DNA from 2 places in the Litchfieldia luteola genome. Region 1 is predicted to be linked to the other one. Evidence: a T-box and tRNA genes for the amino acid it is inferred to sense, from the RefSeq annotation. Region 1 holds a T-box; the other holds one or more tRNA genes.

Region 1 (3,252 bases):
TTCAAAGCGGAGCAACGTGGAATGATATTCAAAACTATATAAATCCACAGGGCTTAGCTGTAAAAGTCATGCAGTCTCAAAATATTTTTACAATCGGTGGTTCCCTAAGTGCAAATGCGCATGGGAGGGACATTCGATACGGTTCTCTTATCGATACAGTCAAATCCTTTCGATTGTTAACAGCGGAAGGGAAAATTATTAATGTAAGCAGAAAAGAAAATAGTGAGCTCTTTGCACTTGTTATTGGGGGATATGGACTTTTCGGGGTCATTCTTGATGTTGAATTAGAGCTTACTGATGATGAATTGTACGAAATGAATACAGTTTCAATGGACTATAAAGAGTATGCTGCATATTTTACAAAAGATGTTAAAGGAGATCCTAGCGTGCGTATGCACCTTGCAAGGATATCAACTGCACCGGAGAATTTTTTAACTGATATGTATGTAACAAATTATGTTCTTTCAAAGGAAGAGCTGAAAGAACATACCCAGCTAAAAAAGGACCGCTTTACATGGTTAACAAAGTTTACGCTAGGATTATCTCGTCAATATGACTGGGGAAAGGATTGGTTTTGGACATTACAACAGTCCTATTTTCATAATACCAATGGCTCTCTTATTTCTCGTAATAATGTTATGCGCTCAGAATCTAAGTTTTTAGAATATGAAAATAGTAATGATACCGACGTCCTTCAAGAGTATTTTGTTCCGATTGATCTTTTTCCTCGGTATATTGACGAATTACGAACGGTGTTATCAAATGAGGATCTGAATCTAATTAACATAACAATCAGATATGTGTCGAAGGATGAGGACGCAGTTCTTTCTTATGCAAAAGATAATATGTTTGCACTTGTGCTATTAATTAATCAAGGATTTAGTGAGAGTGATCAACAGAAAACGAAAGAGATTGTTCAAAAAATGATAGATGTTACTTTATCCCATAATGGCAGTTATTATCTACCCTATATGCCATACCCAACAAAAGAACAAATGTTAAGGTCTTACCCTAGAGCTGAGGAGTTTTTTCAAAGAAAGCTAATCTATGATCCTGAAGAAAGATTTATGAACTTCTTTTATGAAAGGTACAAATAGATATGGAAAATCATAAGAAATTGAAATGGTTAATAATAACTCAAAGCTCAGTATTTTTTGCCAGTAGTCTTATCTTTCCGTTCTATATTCTTTTCATAAATAATATCGGTTCAAATTACAGTCAGTTCGGTCTATCCTACGGTTTGTTTGCTTTAAGTGCAGCTCTTGTCCACCCAATAGCCGGACGGTTATCCAGTAAATTTGATAATCAGTATTTTTTACTCGTTAACTCGTGGGGAATGGCACTTGTACTGCTCTATTATCCTCATATAAGTAGTATAGAACAAGTTTACATCTTACAATTACTGCTAGGCATATTTGGAGCCTTGCAAAAGCATGGAGAAAAGACACTAATTGCCAGTCTTACCGACGATGCCGAACGAGGAATAAATATTGGCAATTACCATTTTTGGACTTCCATTTTTTCTGCAATCGCTATTTTTTTCGGTGGTGTCTTAGCTGACTTCTTTACTATTCACATTATTTTTTATAGTAGCTCCATTATCTATTTTGTTAGTGGGTTACTTATTTACAGGACAAATATATTAAACAAAAAAGAGTTGTAATTACTTAATTTTTCGGTTAAAATAACAAAAATCAACTAAACTTTATATTTTTAAAAAGTTATGATGGGAACACAGTAGTGACTTATCTCCCTGTTTTAGAGAGCTGATGGTTGGTGCAAATCAGCACAAAGATAAGAGCGAATTACCTCCCTGAACTTTCTTTGCGAACCTTTAAATCTCCTAGAATCTATCTTGGACAGTAAGAATTAGCAAAGAACGGCTAAACCGTTATTCGATCTTGAGTGGAAGAATCTAATTCTTCAACAAGGGTGGTACCGCGTAATCCACGTCCCTTTTTTTAGGGGCGTGTTTTTTTATTTTTTTGAGGAAAAGGAGGATTTACAATGAGTGATTTTTTTGAGCAGTTAACAAGTGAACAACGTATAGAAGTAGAGAGGCAGCTTGCGATTTATAGTAATGGAGTATCAGAGGTAATTCCGTTAAATGAACTAAAAATAAAAGTTGCAAAATCAATCTTAAAAGAAAAGCCATTGAAAATTAAGCTTGGCCTAGATCCTTCCGCACCAGATGTTCACTTAGGGCATACAGTTGTGTTAAATAAGCTAAAGCAATTTCAAGAAAATGGGCATGTTATTCAATTAATTATAGGTGACTTTACAGGCAAAATAGGTGATCCTACTGGAAAGTCTGTTGCAAGAAAGCAACTAACAAATGAGGAAGTACAGCATAATGCAAAAACCTATTTTGAACAGTTTAGCAAAGTACTCGATATGGATAAGGTTGAGCTATATTACAACTCTAAATGGTTATCAGAGCTTAACTTAGAGGATGTCATTAACTTATCTGCAAGTATAACGGTAGCCAGATTACTCGAACGAAATGACTTTTCAGAAAGATTATCAACAGGGAAACCAATTTCTTTACATGAATTTTTCTATCCATTAATGCAAGGGTATGACTCAGTCATGCTTGAAAGTGATGTAGAGCTCGGTGGAACGGATCAACATTTTAATGTTCTAATGGGAAGACATCTTCAAGAACACTATGGTAAAGAAAAGCAAATTGTAATCATGTTACCATTGCTAGAAGGACTCGATGGTGTAGACAAAATGTCTAAATCGAAAAACAACTACATTGGGGTCGATGAAGAACCGAACCAAATGTATGGAAAAACGATGTCCATTCCAGATGAACTTATTACGAAATACTTCAACTTAATAACAGATTTATCAGTTGAAGAGAAGAACAAAATCTCTGAGGGACTTTCTGAAGGAACACTACATCCAAGAGATGCTAAAATGCTTTTAGGCAAGACGATTGTAAGAATGTACCATAGTGAGGAAGCAGCGCGAAAGGCAGAAGAGCATTTTACAACAGTGTTCCAGAAGGGGTCTTTACCAGATGACATTCCAGTCGTTGAATGGAAAGGCGACTCTGAAGTAGGAATTCTTGATTTGCTTGTTGAGTTAAATTTACAAAGTTCAAAAAGTGAAGCGCGTAGAATGATACAAAATGGTGGCGTTCGATTGAATGAAGAAAAAGTAAGTGATGTAAATGTACTAGTAACAATTATAGACGGGTTAATCTTACAAGTAGGCAAACGAAAATTTGTTAAACTAACAAAATAA
Region 2 (3,252 bases), on a different contig from region 1:
CCCCAGTAAACGGCGGCCGTAACTATAACGGTCCTAAGGTAGCGAAATTCCTTGTCGGGTAAGTTCCGACCCGCACGAAAGGTGTAACGATCTGGGCACTGTCTCAACGAGAGACTCGGTGAAATTATAGTACCTGTGAAGATGCAGGTTACCCGCGACAGGACGGAAAGACCCCGTGGAGCTTTACTGCAGCCTGATATTGAATTTTGGTACAGCTTGTACAGGATAGGTAGGAGCCGTAGAAGCCGGAGCGCCAGCTTCGGTGGAGGCATCGGTGGGATACTACCCTGGCTGTATTGAAATTCTAACCCTCATGCGTGATCCGCATGGGAGACAGTGTCAGGTGGGCAGTTTGACTGGGGCGGTCGCCTCCTAAAATGTAACGGAGGCGCCCAAAGGTTCCCTCAGAATGGTTGGAAATCATTCGCAGAGTGTAAAGGCACAAGGGAGCTTGACTGCGAGACCTACAAGTCGAGCAGGGACGAAAGTCGGGCTTAGTGATCCGGTGGTTCCGCATGGAAGGGCCATCGCTCAACGGATAAAAGCTACCCCGGGGATAACAGGCTTATCTCCCCCAAGAGTCCACATCGACGGGGAGGTTTGGCACCTCGATGTCGGCTCATCGCATCCTGGGGCTGTAGTCGGTCCCAAGGGTTGGGCTGTTCGCCCATTAAAGCGGTACGCGAGCTGGGTTCAGAACGTCGTGAGACAGTTCGGTCCCTATCCGTCGTGGGCGTAGGAAATTTGAGAGGAGCTGTCCTTAGTACGAGAGGACCGGGATGGACACACCGCTGGTGTACCAGTTGTTCTGCCAAGGGCATCGCTGGGTAGCTATGTGTGGAAGGGATAAGTGCTGAAAGCATCTAAGCATGAAGCCCCCCTCAAGATGAGATTTCCCATAGCGCAAGCTAGTAAGAACCCTGAAAGATGATCAGGTTGATAGGTCAGAGGTGGAAGCGCGGTGACGTGTGGAGCTGACTGATACTAATCGTTCGAGGACTTAACCACTTATTCTTTACTTGAATGTCTTATCGTTATCTAGTTTTGAAGGAACAAAAATTTCCTCTTGATAATTTCTATAAAGATATTATAATAGAAATTGTCTTATTAAATAAGTCTAGTGACAATGGCGAAGAGGTCACACCCGTTCCCATGCCGAACACGGAAGTTAAGCTCTTCAGCGCCGATGGTAGTTGGGGGTTTCCCCCTGTGAGAGTAGGACGTTGCTAGGCTTGTATTTTAATAAATAGTATTTCCTAATATTCCACAGTAGCTCAGTGGTAGAGCTATCGGCTGTTAACCGATCGGTCGCAGGTTCGAGTCCTGCCTGTGGAGCCATTCTGGAGAGCTGTCCGAGTGGTCGAAGGAGCACGATTGGAAATCGTGTAGGCGGTTACCACTGTCTCAAGGGTTCGAATCCCTTGCTCTCCGCCACTATAACTTATATATTGGCCCCTTGGTCAAGCGGTTAAGACACCGCCCTTTCACGGCGGTAACACGGGTTCGAATCCCGTAGGGGTCACCATTAAACACATCTGGAGGATTAGCTCAGCTGGGAGAGCACCTGCCTTACAAGCAGGGGGTCGGCGGTTCGATCCCGTCATCCTCCACCAACGTTTTTTCGCAAAGCGAAAATAACGTTTCATATTTATTATCGCGGGGTGGAGCAGTCCGGTAGCTCGTCGGGCTCATAACCCGAAGGTCGCAGGTTCAAATCCTGTCCCCGCAACCAAGGTCCCGTGGTGTAGCGGTTAACATGCCTGCCTGTCACGCAGGAGATCGCCGGTTCGATCCCGGTCGGGACCGCCATATGTTGGCTCAGTAGCTCAGTTGGTAGAGCAAAGGACTGAAAATCCTTGTGTCGGCGGTTCGATTCCGTCCTGAGCCACCATTTTTTAATACAAATTAATAATTTGCCGGTGTAGCTCAGTTGGTAGAGCAACTGACTTGTAATCAGTAGGTCGAGGGTTCGACTCCTTTCGCCGGCACCATTCCTTTTTTTGTGGAGGGGTAGCGAAGTGGCTAAACGCGGCGGACTGTAAATCCGCTCCCTCCGGGTTCGGCGGTTCGAATCCGTCCCCCTCCACCATTTTTTTTAAAACTTAATAGGGGCATAGTTTAACGGTAGAACAGAGGTCTCCAAAACCTCCGGTGTGGGTTCGATTCCTACTGCCCCTGCCAAATTTTTTTGTCTATGGCGGTTGTGGCGAAGTGGTTAACGCACCTGATTGTGGTTCAGGCATTCGTGGGTTCGATTCCCATCAGTCGCCCCATTTTATTTTAAATAATATTTTATCAATAGAGCTTCTTCATTGGGCTATAGCCAAGCGGTAAGGCAACGGACTTTGACTCCGTCATGCGTTGGTTCGAATCCAGCTAGCCCAGCCATTTTGCGGAAGTAGTTCAGTGGTAGAACACCACCTTGCCAAGGTGGGGGTCGCGGGTTCGAATCCCGTCTTCCGCTCCAGACGGCGGCATAGCCAAGTGGTAAGGCAGAGGTCTGCAAAACCTTTATCCCCGGTTCAAATCCGGGTGTCGCCTCCAAAAAAGACCATCCTTTTTATCATGCCGGGGTGGCGGAACTGGCAGACGCACAGGACTTAAAATCCTGCGGTAGGTGACTACCGTACCGGTTCGATTCCGGTCCTCGGCATATTTTCAACTTAGACATACGAATAATGGCAATATTTTGCCGGTGTGGCGGAATTGGCAGACGCGCACGACTCAAAATCGTGTTCCTCTGGAGTGCCGGTTCGACCCCGGCCACCGGTATTACTAGATAGCTAAAAACGCTGATAAATCAAGCTTCACACTTAATTGTGTGAGGTTTTTTTATGTTCTCATTTAACTATAACTGTTAGCTCAAATAATCAATGCATTCTACTCACATTCACTTTAAACCATCAATTACAATTTGGAAGAAACCTTTTATAAATTGTAACGTATAAGCTATTAGGACACTTATTTACATATTTTCTATCGAGTTTCTCGTTATTTTTTGAAATAGAGGTGACATTTAGTGAATGTTTTACGAATTAGTAAAAAGTTGTTAATGTTAATAATGCTACTGGTTGTAGCTGGATGTGCAAATGAAGAGAAGGTATTTAAAGAGGAAGTAGTGGAAGAGAAGATTATTGTCGGTGAAAATACTGAATATGAGTTAAATGGTACTTTAACCCTACCGAAAGATAATCAAGAGGCGCTTCCAGCTGTTGTTTTGATACACGGTTCAGGTCCGAGTGATCAGGATGA

What was found. The T-box of region 1 lies ahead of tyrS (tyrosine--tRNA ligase). A T-box ahead of a tRNA ligase gene usually reads a tRNA of that ligase, here a tRNA-Tyr.
Region 2: it has a tRNA-Tyr gene. The T-box ahead of tyrS (tyrosine--tRNA ligase) is inferred to sense a tRNA for this amino acid. The anticodon was not compared.

The regions. Positions count from the first base shown of each region.
Region 1 covers NZ_JAGGKM010000004.1:469,937-473,188, reverse strand. The annotation lists gene J2Z26_RS14285 (FAD-binding oxidoreductase) at 1-1,097, shown strand, start outside; gene J2Z26_RS14280 (MFS transporter) at 1,100-1,663, shown strand; T-box leader at 1,715-1,960, shown strand; gene tyrS (tyrosine--tRNA ligase) at 2,008-3,252, shown strand.
Region 2 covers NZ_JAGGKM010000001.1:1,029-4,280, forward strand. The annotation lists partial or broken rRNA gene J2Z26_RS00005 (23S ribosomal RNA) at 1-1,008, shown strand, start outside; rRNA gene rrf (5S ribosomal RNA) at 1,117-1,232, shown strand; tRNA gene J2Z26_RS00015 (tRNA-Asn) at 1,264-1,338, shown strand; tRNA gene J2Z26_RS00020 (tRNA-Ser) at 1,343-1,434, shown strand; tRNA gene J2Z26_RS00025 (tRNA-Glu) at 1,451-1,525, shown strand; tRNA gene J2Z26_RS00030 (tRNA-Val) at 1,538-1,613, shown strand; tRNA gene J2Z26_RS00035 (tRNA-Met) at 1,656-1,732, shown strand; tRNA gene J2Z26_RS00040 (tRNA-Asp) at 1,734-1,809, shown strand; tRNA gene J2Z26_RS00045 (tRNA-Phe) at 1,816-1,891, shown strand; tRNA gene J2Z26_RS00050 (tRNA-Thr) at 1,916-1,991, shown strand; tRNA gene J2Z26_RS00055 (tRNA-Tyr) at 2,005-2,089, shown strand; tRNA gene J2Z26_RS00060 (tRNA-Trp) at 2,108-2,181, shown strand; tRNA gene J2Z26_RS00065 (tRNA-His) at 2,198-2,273, shown strand; tRNA gene J2Z26_RS00070 (tRNA-Gln) at 2,314-2,388, shown strand; tRNA gene J2Z26_RS00075 (tRNA-Gly) at 2,393-2,467, shown strand; tRNA gene J2Z26_RS00080 (tRNA-Cys) at 2,471-2,544, shown strand; tRNA gene J2Z26_RS00085 (tRNA-Leu) at 2,568-2,653, shown strand; tRNA gene J2Z26_RS00090 (tRNA-Leu) at 2,692-2,772, shown strand; gene J2Z26_RS00095 (alpha/beta hydrolase family protein) at 3,020-3,252, shown strand, end outside.